2 regions of the Bradyrhizobium sp. 195 genome follow, and region 2 is predicted to be linked to the other one. Evidence: riboswitches for the same ligand, from Rfam matches in the RefSeq annotation. Region 2 holds a riboswitch; the other holds the start of a gene.
What was found. A riboswitch is a leader RNA that binds a small molecule or an ion and turns the genes downstream of it on or off. The one in region 2 is predicted to bind S-adenosylmethionine.
Positions count from the first base shown of each region.

Region 1: another riboswitch for S-adenosylmethionine. It lies ahead of IVB26_RS02270 (O-succinylhomoserine sulfhydrylase); the one in region 2 lies ahead of metX (homoserine O-acetyltransferase MetX).

Region 1 covers NZ_CP082161.1:507,070-515,023, reverse strand. The annotation lists gene IVB26_RS02300 (SRPBCC family protein) at 1-51, shown strand, start outside; gene IVB26_RS02295 (hypothetical protein) at 165-650, shown strand; gene IVB26_RS02290 (MATE family efflux transporter) at 647-2,092, opposite strand; gene IVB26_RS02285 (hypothetical protein) at 2,259-3,311, opposite strand; gene IVB26_RS02280 (PAS domain S-box protein) at 3,416-3,835, opposite strand; gene IVB26_RS02275 (2'-deoxycytidine 5'-triphosphate deaminase) at 4,005-5,141, opposite strand; SAM riboswitch at 5,222-5,301, shown strand; gene IVB26_RS02270 (O-succinylhomoserine sulfhydrylase) at 5,376-6,563, shown strand; gene IVB26_RS02265 (SGNH/GDSL hydrolase family protein) at 6,674-7,657, opposite strand; gene IVB26_RS02260 (SGNH/GDSL hydrolase family protein) at 7,670-7,954, opposite strand, start outside.
Region 2 covers NZ_CP082161.1:7,430,289-7,438,242, reverse strand. The annotation lists gene IVB26_RS34645 (prephenate/arogenate dehydrogenase family protein) at 1-218, opposite strand, end outside; gene hisC (histidinol-phosphate transaminase) at 215-1,312, opposite strand; gene IVB26_RS34635 (chorismate mutase) at 1,349-2,197, opposite strand; SAM riboswitch at 2,356-2,435, shown strand; gene metX (homoserine O-acetyltransferase MetX) at 2,527-3,723, shown strand; gene metW (methionine biosynthesis protein MetW) at 3,725-4,387, shown strand; gene IVB26_RS34620 (alpha/beta fold hydrolase) at 4,505-5,368, opposite strand; gene IVB26_RS34615 (TIGR02594 family protein) at 5,585-6,361, shown strand; gene IVB26_RS34610 (MOSC domain-containing protein) at 6,473-7,261, opposite strand; gene clpB (ATP-dependent chaperone ClpB) at 7,500-7,954, shown strand, end outside.

The DNA of each region.
Region 1 (7,954 bases), 1.4 Mb from region 2:
ACCAAGGAGGCCGTGGCCGCGATACACCAGGCGTTTCCGCCCGCGGCCTGATCCGCCTCTGTGTATTTTGTCACAGAGCTGCGCCCTCGCCGACAGCAATCATGGCCGCGTGCGTCCGGTTGGCTCCGCTCTCCCGGCGGCGCTGCGCACGCGAGGAGCATGCCATGAAAGGTGCGGACAAGGTGATCTGCCAAGCGGCGGCTGTGCTGCTGCTGTTTTCCGTTGCGAGCTCGCCGGCGAAGGCGCAGTTCCTCGGCGGCGGAGGTGCCGGCGGCGACGACATGATGACCCAGATGGCGCCGATGCTGGAGATGATGAAGGCGAAGATGGGCAAGCGCCGCTTCGCCATGATGATGCAGACCATGGGGCCGATGATGAGCCGCATGATGGAGAATGGCGGCGGTGGGCTCGGAGGCATGATGGGCGGCGGCGGCACTCTCGGCGGCGGCTTCGGCGCGCCCAATTACGGCGGCTACACGCCGATGGGCGGAGGCGGTTATATGCCGACCGGGCTCGGCGGCATGGGCGGCGGCGACATCATGGGCATGCTCGGTGGTGCCGGTGGCGGCGACATGATGGCGATGATCCCGCAGCTGATGCGGCTCGCCAATGTCGGCGGCGGCGGCCATCGCCGCCACAGGCATCGCTAATCGGCGGCGCCGGACAGAGCTGGTCTGATCGCAGCCTTGCTGGCGCGCGGTCCCCAGCGCGTCAGCAAGACGCTGGAGGACGAGAGCAGGCCGAGCACGACCATCGAGCTCGCAGCCAGCCAGAAGAAACTCTGCGCGGTGGCCTCGTGGGTCGACAGCCACCAGCCCACGGCGGAGATGTAGATCAGCCGCGCCGTCTGCGCCAGCACCGGCCCGATCACCTTGGCCGCGCCCTGCGATGAGAAATACATCGTCGTGGCAATGCCGAAAAACGCGTAGAACGGTCCGACCGTCGAGAGATATTGATGACTTGCCGCGCGCACGGCCGCGCTGTCGGTGAAGATGTTGATCCAGAGATCGGGGAACATCGCAACGACGCAGGCCGGCGCGCCGACGGCCACGAAGGCGGCTGCACTGGCGATCCAGGCGACGCGCCGGGCGCGCGCGACGTTGCCTGCGCCGATCGCCATCCCGACCATCGGCACACAGGCGATGCCAAACGAGAACGCGATCGAGGTCAGCAAAAATTCGAGCCGCGCGCCGATGCCGTAGCCGGCGAGGATCGCGGTGCCGAACTTCGCCAGCATGTGGGTGAAGATCGAGATCGTCAGCACCGATTGCAGCGGCGAGAAGCAGGCGATGGCGCCGACCTTGAGGATGTCGAAAAACATCGCCCATTGGATACGCAGGCCGCGCAGCTTCGGTGTGACACGCGCGCGGCCCGAGAACAGGTACCAGCCCATGATGCAGATGTTCATGGAATAGGCGATCAGCGCGCCGGCCGCGACGCCGCGCATGCCGAACTGCGGCACCGGTCCGAGGCCGAGACCGAGCGTGCCGCCGAGCACGATCTGCCACGCCGCGGAATTGAGGATCAGGAACGACGGCAGCTTCATGTTGCCGGTACCGCGCAATACGCCGGCCATGGTGTTGAGCAGCCAGGGCAGCACGGCGCCGCCGAAAAACACCTGCGTGTAGGCAACCGCATGGGTCAGCACATCGCCGCGGCCGCCCAGCATTTCCAGCACCCGGGGCCCGAAGATCAGCATGCCCAGCATGAAGACGAGGCCGAAGCTGATGCCGATCAGCAGCGCATGCATCGCGAGCGTGCCGGCGCGATCGCGATCGCCGGCACCGAGCGCGCGCGCAATGGCGGAAGCCACCGCGCCGCCCATGGCACCGCCCGACATCGTCATGGTCAAGATCACGGTCGGAAACACCAGCGCCATCGCCGCCAGCGCCTCGACGCCGAGCCGGCCGATATAGGAGGTCTCCGCGATCACCGTGCAGGTGCCGGCCGACAGTGCGATCACGTTGGGCCAGGCGAGGCCGAGCAGCGTGCGCAGGATCGGCCCGTCGGTCAGCGCGCTTCGCATCGGCTGCGGAGGCGGCGGCAGCGGACGCTCTTGCTCATCGACCGGGATTTCGGCGATGTCGGACATATCCTCTCCGGGGCACGAGCGCTCTTGGCGGCGCGGCAATGCGTAGGTGTGACAATAAATTTCTTCGCGCGCAGGGCGCGGTGGAGAGCTTGTTAGCACGCCGCGGAGCGATTGCTCCTGCGCCAGATGCAGGCGTGCCCTGCGGCAGCGCATTTCAATGGGTGAGCTATTCGATCGTCCAGGTCAGCGGCGGGTGGCCTCCACGGGCGGGGCGCAGATGCACGCCGATATACCGCCCGCATCCCGCAGCCAGGCCTTCGAACAATCCCTCCAGCACCCTGGCGCAAGCGGGATGATAGTCCGTGACGTCATCCATCAGCTTCCAGCTCTGCTGGCGGATTTCGAAGCTGCCTTCGGATTGCGCGGTCTCCGCCACGTCGTCCTGCGCGGCGAACAGCGCGCCCAGGAACGACGCGAACTCGCCTGCCCCGCCGCGGCTCATCGCCAGCGCGGCTGCGACTTCGTCAAAGTGCTGTATGCCGATCAGCTTGCCGGTGAGGTGCAGCAGATAGCCGGCGTCTTCCGGCCCGAACAGCTGCACCATCACGGGCGCCGCCGTGCGCACATATTCCATCGCGTAGTTGCGATAGGCTTTCTCCAGACGCGGTTTCGGCCAACTCGCGACCGGCAGCGCCGGCGCGGTCTTGGCGTCGAACAATGGCGCTTCCAGATGCCGCGCGAACACCAGGCGCTGATCGAGTTCTAGCGGATGGTCGTATTGATGATAGTAGCCTTCGAGCCCGTCCTGGCCATCGACGCTCTGCTTGGTGCAGACGAACCCAAGACGGAGATCGCCCAGCGCAGCACCGTTATTCGCGTGCCAGCCGCGCAGTATCGCACGCGAGACCTCGCCGGGCACGCCGCAGATCGCCGTGCCCTTCCAGATCCAGCGCGGCGGCGGATAGCGAATCCAGGCCTTGATGTCGCTCTCATGCATGTATTCGACATGCACGCCGCCGATCCAGTTGGAGAGGTAGTGATATTGCGCGGCGGCCACCGCCGGCGGCAGGTGACTGAGGCCGAGCTTTTCAAGCCCTGGCAGGAAGCGCTCCTGCTGCTGGCGGCGAAATACGCGGAAGACGAACTCGGCGGCATCCGCAGGTCCGCGTCGCGTGACGACGGTGAGGATGAGGCCGGTGAAGTAGGCGTGATAGAGGTCCGCGACCGCTCGCCAGCGCTTCCATTGGGCTTGCTGCGCGAGGTCCGATGCAGCGGTCATGTTCGCTCCCGATCGTTGTTTTGATCGAGTGTGTCACCGTACCTTCAGGCAAGCAACATGACGTCCAAGCAGGCCGCCCTGCGCGACCGCCCGCCAATTCCGCATCACGAAGTTTGCGGCGACGCCGTCTTCGCGGCGCGCTCTCGCTCGAGCCGTTCGGTGACATCGCGCGCCATCGCCACAGATCCCAAGACGTTGCCGCCGGAATCGCGCACCAGCGCGAAGGTCATCTCGATGTAGAGCTTGCGTCCGCTCTTGTGCAGCGCGCGGGTGAGTGTCGGCTTGCCCGCAAGCTTCATCGTGCCGCTGGCGAGCGCGGCCTCGAAGCCCTTCCAGTGCGCAGCGCGCAAATGTTCGGGAATGATCAGGTCGAGATTCTGGCCGAGCGCTTCGTCCGCGGTGAAGCCGAACAGCGCGACCGAGGCGCGATTCCAACGCATGATCGTGCCGGAGCGATCCGAATAGATCAGCGCATCCGCGACGTCTTCGGCGATCTTTGCGTCGAGCTCGGATTGATTGCTCATCTCGTCACCTCGCATGTAGCCCGGATTTCACTTCGCACCCTGACACACCGGTGTCATCGCCCGACTTGATCGGGCGATCCAGTATTCCAGAGGCCGTGGTGATTGATCCGATAAGCCGCGGCGTACTGGATGCCCCGGTCGAGCCGGGGCATGACAGTAGAATGTGCCGCTACACCCGGAAATGCTTCGATAGTTTGAGGCCCTGGGCCTGGTAATTGGAACCGATGCGCTGGCCGTACATCGCATCGGGGCGCGCCAGCATCTTCTCGTAGACGAGACGGCCGACGATCTGGCCATGCTCGAGGATGAACGGCACTTCGCGCGAGCGCACCTCGAGCACCGCGCGCGCCCCCTGCCCGCCGGCGCCGGCATAGCCGAAGCCGGGATCGAAGAATCCGGCGTAGTGCACGCGGAATTCGCCGACCAGGGGATCGAACGGCACCATCTCCGCGGCGTAGTCGGGCGGCACCTGCACCGCTTCCTTCGAGGCGAGGATGTAGAACTCGCCGGGATCGAGGATCAGGCTGCCGTCGGGACGCGCCGAGATGGGCTCCCAGAAGTCCTCGACGGAATAGCCCGAGCGGCGATCGACGTCGACGACGCCGGTGTGGCGCTTGGCGCGATAGCCGACGAAGCCGTTCGCTTTCTCACCGGACAGATCGACGGAGACGGCGACGCCGCCCGACAGGTCGGCATCGTCGATGTCGACGAGGCGCTCGACGGCATGCAAGCCATCGAGCTCGTCGGCGTTGAGGATGGCGTCACCAGTGCGGAAGCGCACCTGGCTGAGGCGCGAGCCCTCGCTGACCAGCACCGGAAACGTCTTCGGGCTGATCTCGGCATAGAGCGGGCCGTGATAGCCGGCGCCGATCATGTCGAACCGGCGGGTGCCGTCGGCGATCACGCGGGTGAAGACGTCGAGCCGGCCGGTGGAGCTCTTCGGGTTGGCGGCCGCGACGATCTCCGGCGGCAGCGCGAGGCTCTCCAGCAGCGGCACGATGTAGACGCAGTTCGTCTCCAGCACCGCGCCGTCGGCGAGGCTGAACTCGTGCAGCTTCAATTCGTCGATGCGCTCGGCCACCGTGGCGCCGGGACCGGGCAGGAAGCTGGCGCGGACGCGGTAGGCGATGTCGCCGAGACGCAAATCGAGGCTCGCCGGCTGGATCTGGCTCTCGACGAAGTCGTAGGCGGGCAGGATAAGCCCCGCGTCCGCCATCGCCGCGATCATGCGGTCGGGCAGGATACCATTGGCGTCTGGCGCGACCGTAAACGTCAACCGGGTATCCTCATCAGGGGTCAAATGCATCCGGACATGCGGGAAATACAAGCCTTTTACGGCTATCCGATGGACGCCTTGACGGAAAGGGCATTGCGGAATATGAGCATCACTTATCCCGTGGTGATTTGAGCCGGCCGGCTTGCAGCCACGTTAAATAAGTCGCTAAACAGGCCGGGGACCTCTGTGATCCCGGCCCGTGGAGATATCCAGGCCGGTTTTTTTGTGACCGTTTTCGACGAGGCGGTCATGTCGGAGGTACCTATGTCGAAGTCGCCTGCCAACTACCGTCCCGAAACCCGCCTGGTCCATTCCGGCACCCTGCGCTCGCAATATGGCGAGACGTCGGAGTCGCTGTTCCTGACCCAGGGCTACGTCTACAACAGCGCCGAGGAGTGCGAGGCGCGGTTCAAGGGCGAGGATCCGGGCTTCATCTATTCGCGCTACTCCAACCCGACCATCGCGATGTTCGAGCGCCGCATGATCGAGCTGGAGGGCGCCGAGGCGGCCCGCTCGGCGGCAACAGGCATGGCCGCGGTGACGACCGCGATCCTGGCACCGCTCAAGGCCGGCGATCACGTGGTGGCCTCGCGGGCGCTGTTCGGCTCGTGCCTCTACGTCGTGCAGGACCTCTTGCCGCGCTACGGCATCGAGACCACGCTGGTCGACGGGCTCGACCTCGACCAATGGCAGCGCGCGGTGAGGCCGAACACCAAGACGTTCTTCCTGGAGAGCCCGACCAATCCGACGCTCGATGTGCTCGACATTCCCGGCATCGCCGAGATCGCACACAAGGGCGGCGCGCGGCTCATCGTCGACAACGTGTTCGCAACCCCGATCTGGCAGAGCCCGCTCGCGCTCGGCGCCGACGTCGTGGTCTATTCCGCGACCAAGCATATCGACGGCCAGGGCCGCTGCCTCGGCGGCGTCATCCTGTCCTCGGAAGCCTTCATCGCCGAGCACATCCACAATTTCATGCGCCAGACCGGCCCGTCGATCTCGCCGTTCAACGCCTGGGTCCTGCTCAAGGGCCTGGAGACGCTCGGCGTGCGCGTGCGCGCGCAGACCGATACCGCGGCACGGATTGCCGAGGTGCTGGCGAGCCATCCGAAGGTCGCACGGCTGGTTTATCCCGGCCGCGCCGATCATCCGCAGGCGGCGCTGGTGAAGAAGCAGATGCGCGGCGGCTCGACCCTGGTCGGCTTCGAGGTCAAGGGCGGCAAGCAGGCTGCGTTCCGCGTGCTCAACGAGCTCAAGCTTGCGAGGATCTCGAACAATCTCGGCGACGCCAAGAGCCTCGTCACGCATCCGGCGACCACGACGCATCAGCGCCTGAAGCCCGAAGACCGCGCCGCCCTCGGCATCGGCGAGGGCTTCATCCGCTTCTCGGCGGGACTCGAGCATGCGGATGATCTGATCGAGGATCTGACCGCGGCGCTGGAGAAGGCGTGAGTTTTTGAATTGTAGGGTGGGTTAGCCGAAGGCGTAACCCACCTCTTTGATCTCCGCGGCAACAGAAGTGGTGGGTTACGGCTTCGCCTAACCCACCCTACGGCACCGAGTTACATCGGCCGATAAGTCCGCACATCCGCAGGCACGTTCACTCCGAGCTTGATCTGGCCGACGGAGCGGATGATGTCGTCGCCGAGCAGCTGGGCGAAGCAGGCATAGCCCCAATCGTTCATGTGCAGGCCGTCGGCGATCACGAAGCTCTCGACCGGAATCGATTGGTTCTCGTGCCAGTCACGCATCACCTCGAAGCGGGGAAAGATGCCGACGTGGCGGAGTTCAGCGACGTTGCCGAGCAGCTTGATCATCTTGCCGGCGCTCTCCTTGCGCTGGTTGACGGCCGGCGAATATTGCGGATCGACCAGCACGATGTCGGCACCGCCGGCGGCCTGGATGCGGCTGATGCCGTCCTCGACCAGTTTTGCGGTGTCGCCGGGATCGAGATTGCGCAGCACGGCGTTGGTGCCGACCTGCCAGATCACGAGATCCGGATGCACGTCGATCACCTGCGTCTGAAGACGCTTCATCATCTCGGGCGCGTCCTCGCCGCCGACGCCGGCATTGACGACGGTGATGTCGGCGGTCGGATAGTGCCGGCGCAGCTGTGCGGCGAGACGGTTCGGATAATTGAACTCCGGCGAGCTCGCGCCGAAACCCGCGGTCGACGACGAGCCGAACGCGACGATGACGACGGGCTGGCCGGCGACGAGCTTGCTTGCGACATGCGGCAGCGTGCCCATCGCCTTCGAGCCACCCTTCGGCGGCAGGCAGGGTACGCGGCTGAAGACGTCGGCGGCGGATTTGGCGACCTGCTTCACCTTGTCGACGGCGCGCGCCGTGACGCCGCGCTGCTCGGGCGACGTCACTGCGACTGTGGTCTGGGAGGGCGAAGCGGGAGCGGGATCAGCCGATTGCGCGGGTACGGGCGTGGCCGGCGCCTGCGCATGCGACTGCGAGGCCGGCATCAGCAACAACAGCATCGCGGCTGCAGGCGCGGCCAACCATGTCGTCAGGCAAAAAGGGCGGAGAGAACTCATTAACGCTAGACCTCAATTTTGCTGCTGGGCCGGCTCTAGATGGGCAGCGTCGATCACGAACTGTGCCAACGCCCGGCCAAGGCAATCATGGACCTGTTTCGCCAATTCGGGCCCGCGGGACGGGCTGAACAGGTCGAACTGACCCTGATCATTCCACTGCCGCATGATCGCGAAACGATCGAACAGCGGAATATCATGCTCCTGTGCTACCACGCGCATATTATCGAGAAACGGTTGCGCCGAGATCATGGTTTCGGTGCGCGGGCTGTACTGCAAATTCATCAAGACGACGTCGGC
Region 2 (7,954 bases):
AGGATGACGAGATCGGCATCCTTCACCGCTTCCGCATTGGTAGCCACGACCTGGTCGACGATGCCGAGCTCCATCACCCGCGCGCGCGTCTTCTCCGAGCGCGCGGTGGTGACGATCTCGCCCGCCAGGCCCTGGAGCTTCGCAGCGCGCGCGATCGAGCCGCCGATCAGGCCGAAGCCGATCAGCGCGACACGCTGGAAGTGCGGATCCGCGCTCATTTGCCGGCCACGAAGTCGCGCAAGGCATCGACCACGAGGCGATTGGCTTCCTCGGTGCCGATGGTCATGCGCAGCGAATGCGGCAGGCCGTAGTTCTTCAACGCGCGCAACACCAGGCCGCGCTTGGTGAGGAAGGCGTCGGCGTCATCAGCGGACTTGCCCTTGTCGGTCGGGAAGTGGATCAGCACGAAATTGGCGACGCTCGGCGTCACCTTCAGTCCGAGCTTGCCGATCTCCTCGGTGAGCCAGTTGCGCCAGGTCTCGGTGAACTGCTTCGACATCGCCTGGTGCGCTGTGTCCTCGATCGCGGCGACCGCGGCATACATCGCCGGCGTCGACACGTTGAAGGGACCGCGGATGCGGTTGACGGCGTCGATGATGTGCTCGGGGCCGAACATCCAGCCGATGCGCAGCGCCGCGAGGCCGTGGATCTTGGAGAATGTGTGCGTCACCACCGTATTCTCGGTGGTGGCGACGAGCTCGATCCCCATCTCGTAATCGTTGCGCGAGACGTAATCGCAATAGGCGGCATCCAGCACCAGCAGCACGTGCGAGGGCAGGCCGGCGCGCAGCCGCTTGACCTCGTCGAACGGCACATAGGTCCCGGTCGGATTGTTCGGGTTGGCGAGCCAGACCAGCTTGGTGCGCGGCGTCACGGCTTTCAGGATGGCGTCGACGTCGCAGGTGAGGTTGGTCTCCTGCGCGACGACATTCTTGGCACCGACCGCCATGGTCGCGATCGGGTAGACCAGGAAGCCGTGCGTGGTCGAGATCGCCTCGTCGCCCTGGCCGAGATAGGTGTGAGCGAGCAGGTTGAGGATCTCGTCCGAGCCGGCGCCGCAGATGATGCGGTTGGGATCGAGCCCGAAGGAACGGCCGATCGCCTCGCGCAGCACGCGCGAGGTTCCTTCCGGATAGTCCTCCAGATGGTCCGCCACGCGCTTGAACGCCTCGATCGCCTTGGGCGAGGGCCCGAACGGCGTCTCGTTGGCCGAGAGCTTGAATACCTTGCGGCCCGGCTCGGCGACCGGGCTCTTGCCGGGCGTGTAGGGCGCAATATCGAGAATGCCGGGATTCGGCACGGGGCGGGACATCTTCAACTCCGAAAATGGCGGGGCGTGGCGCGCGGTTTACGATTTCGCCCCGGTCGGGGGCACCGTATAGCGCGTTGCGTGGCTGCCGACGAGGGCCGTGGAGCGAACCGAGGCCCCCGCCTCGATCAGGGCAGCCCTGATTTTGTCGATGCTGGTCGCACCCGTGACCGAGACCAGCAGCGCCGCGCCGTCGAAGGCGGTGTCGGGCACCGCCACGATCTCGGCGAGCGGAGACAGGGCACGCGCGACCTCGGCGTTCCATCCCGAGACGCGCACGCTGAAGGTCTCGACCTCCGTCACCAAAGCGCTGTCGGCGACGCGCGAGATTGCGAACACCGGCAGTGCGGCCGGATGGTCGGCGCGCTCGACGAAGGGCAGACGCGCGATGATTTTTGGCGCGCCTTCTTGCTCGAGCGAGAGCCACCAGGGCGTGCGGCTTGAGGTCGCCGAAACCAGCGCCAGATCGCCCTTGGACTTCGCCACCGCTTCGACCGCGGCCTGCGCGCTGAAATGCGCGACGTAGGGCACCGTAAAACCAAAATGGAAGCGCGCGGAATCGCGCATCGCCGGCTCGCTCACGGAGATGTCGGCATGCACGGAGAACGGCGCCTGCACATAGGTGAAGGTCGAGATGATGACGCGCCAGATGCTCTCGACCGTGTCGAGCGGCAGGATGCCGCGATGGCGCTGCACGAGGTCGCGCATCATCGCGGCCTCGCGCGCCGGGCGGAACGCGGAGCCGACCTCCTGGGTCTGCTTCACCTGGATCAGGCGGTCGATGATGTCGCCGCGCTGCATGAGGAGGCGATGCATGCCCTCGTCGATCGCGTCGATCTCCTTGCGCAGTTCCTGCAGCGATGGTGGCGCGGGCGGGCGTTGGGACATGTCTTGGCTGTCGATCGTTTCGATTGGGGGATGCCCTGATTAGGCAGTCGGGGCGGCGAAAGCAAAGAGAAATCACGTCCTTTTCGGTCGACGCGACAGAGGCGAATTGAGCCGATCCCGGCCGCGACTTGACGAAAACCGCCCAAGACGGTAGCTTTTGCCCGTTCCGTGGTCATTTGAGCCGGCCGGCTTGCAGCCACGTTAAAAAACTCGCTAAACAGGCCGGGGACGCTTCCGATCCCGGCCGAACCTATCGTTCAGGCCGGGTTTTTCATGGCCTGATGCAAGTGGCGATCAAGCGTTTGATCGCAAACGAGGTCGATGGTCAGATGGGTGGCGTCAAGTCGATACCGAGTCCTGCGATCAGCGCCGACGAGCGATCGCACGAGGTGGATCATCCGAGCTCGCAGGTCGCGCATTTCGGCACCGAGCAGCCGCTGCGGCTCGATTGCGGCGTCGATCTCACCCCGTTCCAGATCGCCTACCAGACCTATGGCGAGCTCAACGCCGATCGCTCCAACGCCGTTCTGATCTGCCATGCGCTGACCGGCGATCAGCATGTCGCCAATGTGCATCCCGTCACCGGCAAGCCCGGCTGGTGGGAGACGCTGGTCGGCCCCGGCCGCCCCATTGATCCCAAGCACTACTTCATCATCTGCTCCAACGTGATCGGCGGCTGCATGGGCTCGACCGGGCCGGCATCCATCAATCCGTCCACCGGCAAGGTCTGGGGTCTGGATTTCCCTGTCATCACCATCCCCGACATGGTGCGCGCGCAGGCGATGCTGGTCGACCGGCTCGGCATCGACACGCTGTTTGCGGTCGTCGGCGGCTCGATGGGCGGCATGCAGGTGCTGCAATGGACCGCCGCCTATCCTGCCCGCGTGTTCTCTGCGTTGGCGATTGCCTGCTCGACGCGGCACTCCGCGCAGAACATCGCCTTCCACGAGCTCGGCCGCCAGGCCGTGATGGCCGATCCCGATTGGCATGGGGGCGGCTATGCTGATCACGGCATTCATCCGCATCGCGGGCTCGGGGTCGCGCGAATGGCGGCACACATCACCTATCTCTCGGACGCCGCGCTGCATCGCAAGTTCGGCCGGCGCATGCAGGACCGCGAGCTGCCGACCTTCTCGTTCGATGCGGATTTCCAGGTCGAGAGCTATCTGCGCTACCAGGGCTCCTCCTTCGTCGAGCGCTTCGACGCCAACTCCTATCTCTATCTGACGCGCGCGATGGACTATTTCGACATCGCCGCCGACCATGGCGGCGTGCTGGCGAAGGCGTTCGCCGATATCAAGACGCGCTTCTGCGTGGTCTCGTTCACCAGCGATTGGCTCTTCCCGACCTCGGAATCGCGCGCGCTGGTGCACGCGCTGAACGCCTCGAGCGCGCGGGTGTCGTTCGCCGAGATCGAGACCGATCGCGGGCATGACGCCTTCCTGCTCGACGTGCCCGAATTCTTCGATATCTCCCGCGCCTTCCTGCAATCGGCAGGCAAGGCCCGCGGACTGAAGGATAGCTAAGATGTCCGTGCAGGAAGTCTTGCCGCTCGGCGGCGTTGCGACCGGCCAGTCCGGCGATTTTCGCGCCGATTATCGGCTAGTGGCCGAAATGGTGAAGCCGGGCTCGAAGGTGCTCGACGTCGGCTGCGGCGAGGGCGATCTGCTCCAGTTGCTGGAGACCCGCGGCATCGACGGCCGCGGCATCGAATTGTCGCGCGAGGGCGTCAACCGCTGCGTCGCCAAGGGTCTTGCGGTGGTGCAGGGCGATGCCGACACCGACCTCGTCAATTATCCGGATGACGCCTTCGACTACGTGATCCTGTCGCAAACGCTGCAGGCGACGCGGCAGCCGCGGGTGGTGCTGGAGAATCTGCTGCGCATCGGCCGCCGCGCCATCGTCTCGTTCCCGAATTTCGGCTTCTGGAAGATGCGGCTCCAGCTCCTGATCGGCGGCCACATGCCCCGCACCGAGAATTTGCCGGCGACCTGGTACGACACCGCCAACATCCATTTCTGCACCATCAAGGATTTCGTGCAGCTCTGCGACGAGATCAACGTCAAGATGGAGCGCTCGGTCGCACTCGATCTCTATGGCCGCCCGGTGCCGCTGAACCTGCCGTGGTGGGTGTGGAATATGTTCGGCGAGCAGGGCGTGTTTTTGCTGAGCAGGGGCGGCGGGAAGTAGTAGTTGCTCGTCATTGCGAGGAGCCCTTGCGACGAAGCAATCCAGACTGTTTCCGCTGAGGTAGTCTGGATTGCTTCGCTGCGCTCGCAATGACCGAGTAAGCGGTTATAGCGGTGCCTAGTGCGCCGCCAGCGACCTCGGATCGCGCACCGGCCATCTTCCCGCTTCCACCAGCGTCACGAACCGCTCGACGCTTTCGTTGAACAGCGCGGGTTCTTCCAGATTGAGCACGTGGCCCGATTTCGGAAACATCGCCAGCCCCGCCGCGGGCAGATGCTTCTTCAGGAACAGGCTCGGCCCAACGCAGGGATCGTCCTCGTCGCCGCAGATGATCAGCGCCGGCGTCGTCGCCTTCTTGATCGCATCCGTCATCGTGTAGATCGAGGGGCGCCCGCCCTGGAAGCCGCGCATCGTGTGCGCCGATCCCTTGGCGTCATGCCGCGCCAGCGCGGCGTAGAAATCGGCGTGCCCGCGCGGATCCTTCACCAGAAAGGGAATCCGGCTCGGCGCCTCGCGTGTGACTTTCGCGACCTCGGCGGAGCCCAGCGTCTCGTACTGCTCGGCATTGGCGCGGCATTGCTTGCGCCAGGCGTCGAGGTTCTCGAGCTCCGAGCCGGAGCCGACGCCGGCCAGCGTCATCGACAGCGCACGTTGTGGCGCGTTCAATCCGATCTGGAGCGATGAGTAGGCGCCCATCGACAGGCCGACGAGATGTGCGCGCTCGATCTCGAGATGATCGAGCACCGCGAGCGCGTCGGTGTAGAAGTGCTTGTAGCTGTAGACCTCGCCATCAGGCACGTCCGACGGCGTGTAGCCGCGCGCGGAATAAGTGATGCAGCGGTGGCCGCGCGAGAAGTAGCGCATCTGCGGCTCCCAATTGGTGTAGTCGGCCGCGAATTCGTGCAGAAAAATTATCGGCGTGCCCGCGCCCGCTTCCTCGAAATAGATGCGGACGTCGTCCGTGGTCGTGGCGTGGGGCATTAACTGTTTCCCTCTCTTCAAGCCGCCTATTCAGGATCGCAGTTAATGTCGTTGTCCGCAATGCGGCGGCATCAGGAGAGCATCGGCGCAAAATCATCGCAGCCATTCGCCGGCGCGGCGTCTTTTTCTCGCCACATCGGGCGGCTTAACGGCCAGACGCATGTCGGCCACAGCACGGGTCGACCTGGAAGTGGGGGTGTCAACGAAGGATGAGTAATGTTTGAGTTGTTTGCGTCTCGCCTGTCGCGTTGTGTCGTCGCGCTGGCGCTTTTCTTCGCGGCGGTTGCCGCGTTCATTTCTCCGGCCTCAGCGCGGCCGCATCATCGTCATAGCGCAGAGCGGCACGCTTACGTGCACCACGGCAGACATCATCATTACCGCCACCATGCACGCAGCTCGCGCTTCGAGCGCGGCGCGGCGCAGTTGCAGGCGGGCGGATTCGGCAACACCTTTGCCAGCTATGACCCGAACGCCAATAGCCCCGGTGTTGCCATGAGCGGCAATGGTGAAACGATCATTAGAGGCAGCGGTCGAATGGCCACGGGCGGTAGCCATCGAATGGCTATGCGCGGTAGCGATGGAATGGCCACAGGCGCGAACGGCGGCATGGCCGGTAGCGGCATGAGCAACAGCGGCTTCGGCGGTGGATCGGGCCTCGTCTCGGAGGCGCGCCGCTATGTCGGCAGCAATCCGACCGGGCGCGGCAGCCTGTGGTGCGCGCGCTTCATGAACATGGTGCTGCAGCACACCGGCCATCAGGGCACGGGATCGGACATGGCGAGCTCGTTCGCGCGTTACGGCACGCGCGTCTCCGGTCCGCAGGTCGGCGCAATCGCGGTGATGTCGCGCGGCCGTCGCGGCGGCCATGTCGGCATCATCACCGGCATCGACGCGCAGGGCAATCCGATCATGATCTCCGGCAACAACGGCAATCGCGTCCGAGAGGCGCCGGTCTCGCGCGGCCGGATTTATGCGTATGTGATGCCGAACTAGCCATGGAGCCGTAGGGTGGGCAAAGGCGCGAAGCGCCGTGCCCACCAGCGGTGTGTCAGCATTCGAGAACGAAGTGGTGGGCACGCTTCGCTTTGCCCACCCTACGGCAGCTCAGATGAGCTTCGGCTCTTCCATCGCAACCGCATCGCCCATGCCGATGTCGCCGTTGGCGATCACCTCGGCATAGATGCCGCAGTCCATGTGGCCGAGATGGCGCGAGAGCGTGGGCGGGATTTCGAGATCGCGCTTGCCGGTCTCGGGATCGACATTGGTGGCAGGGCAGCGGACGATGCGCTTGACCACTTTCAGCCGGGCCTGCCCGATCGCGAGCGTCTGGCCGACGAGATCGAGCTCCGACCAGGCCGGCCAGCCCTTCACGTAGAGATTGGCGCGGAAGCGCAGCGGATGCACGGCAGTGCCGCCCAGCATGGCCTCGATGGCGCGGACACTGCCGAGATTGATGATGGAGACGACCTTGCGGGCGACATCGGAGAAGCTGTGGTCGCGGCCGGACAGCACCTTCGGAGGCCCCTTCAGCTCTGGCTGAAAGTTCTCCGTGAAGTAGCGCTCGATGGCAGCGCGCCCGGCTGCGGTCTCCAGATCGCCGCTGGCGACGCTCTGGCCGTCCCTGCGGATGGTCAACACATTGGTGGCGTCGTCGAAACGGCTGTCGAGCTCAGCGAGCCGCTCGTTGCGCGCCAGCATCAGAAACTGGATTTTCGGCTTCCATTCGGGCGCATCAGGGTCGAACCCGCTCGGGCCGTTCTCGATGGCATAGCGGCGGTCGGCGGGTAGGGTCTGGCCCGCCCGCAAGGGGGCGTGGCGCAGGGACTCGGGCGTCAGGCCCTTGATCGGGTAGCGGTAGAGGCCGGTGATCTCGGCGGTGCGGCTGGCTGTCATGCCGCTACTTAAGGGATTCGACCCGGACCCGCCAAGCTGGCGGATCAGCGCACGAAATTGTGAAGGCGCCTCTTTCGCATCCGCAACCAGCTTCCCACATCTGCGTCAGGCCGGCGCAATGTCGGCAAAATACGACCGTTACCGGTTGAGAAACGTCAATGCGGTAATTGGAAACCCAATGAAGATGCCGTTTGGGGTGCCTTAGAGGGCCCCGAGGGCAGGCCGAGGGACAGAAAAGATGAATATCGACAAATATACCGAACGCTCCAGGGGCTTCGTCCAGTCTGCGCAGTCGCTCGCGATGCGCGAGGGGCACCAGCAGTTTTCCACACTGCACGTGCTGAAGGTTCTGCTGGACGACAATGAGGGCCTCGCTTCCGGCCTGATCGACCGCGCCGGCGGCAATTCCCGCGCAATTCTCAAGGCGACCGAGGACGCCCTGAACAAGGTGCCGAAGGTCTCCGGCGGCGGTGCCGGGCAGATCTATCTGGCGCCCGAACTCGCCCGCACCTTCGACGCGGCCGAAAAGGCCGGTGAGAAGGCCGGCGACAGCTTCGTCACCGTCGAGCGGCTGCTGCTCGGCCTCGCGCTGGAAAAGACCAGCGAGGCGGGTACGATCCTGAGCAAGGGCGGCGTCACCCCTCAAAACCTCAACGCGGCGATCGAGGCGCTGCGCAAGGGCCGCACGGCTGA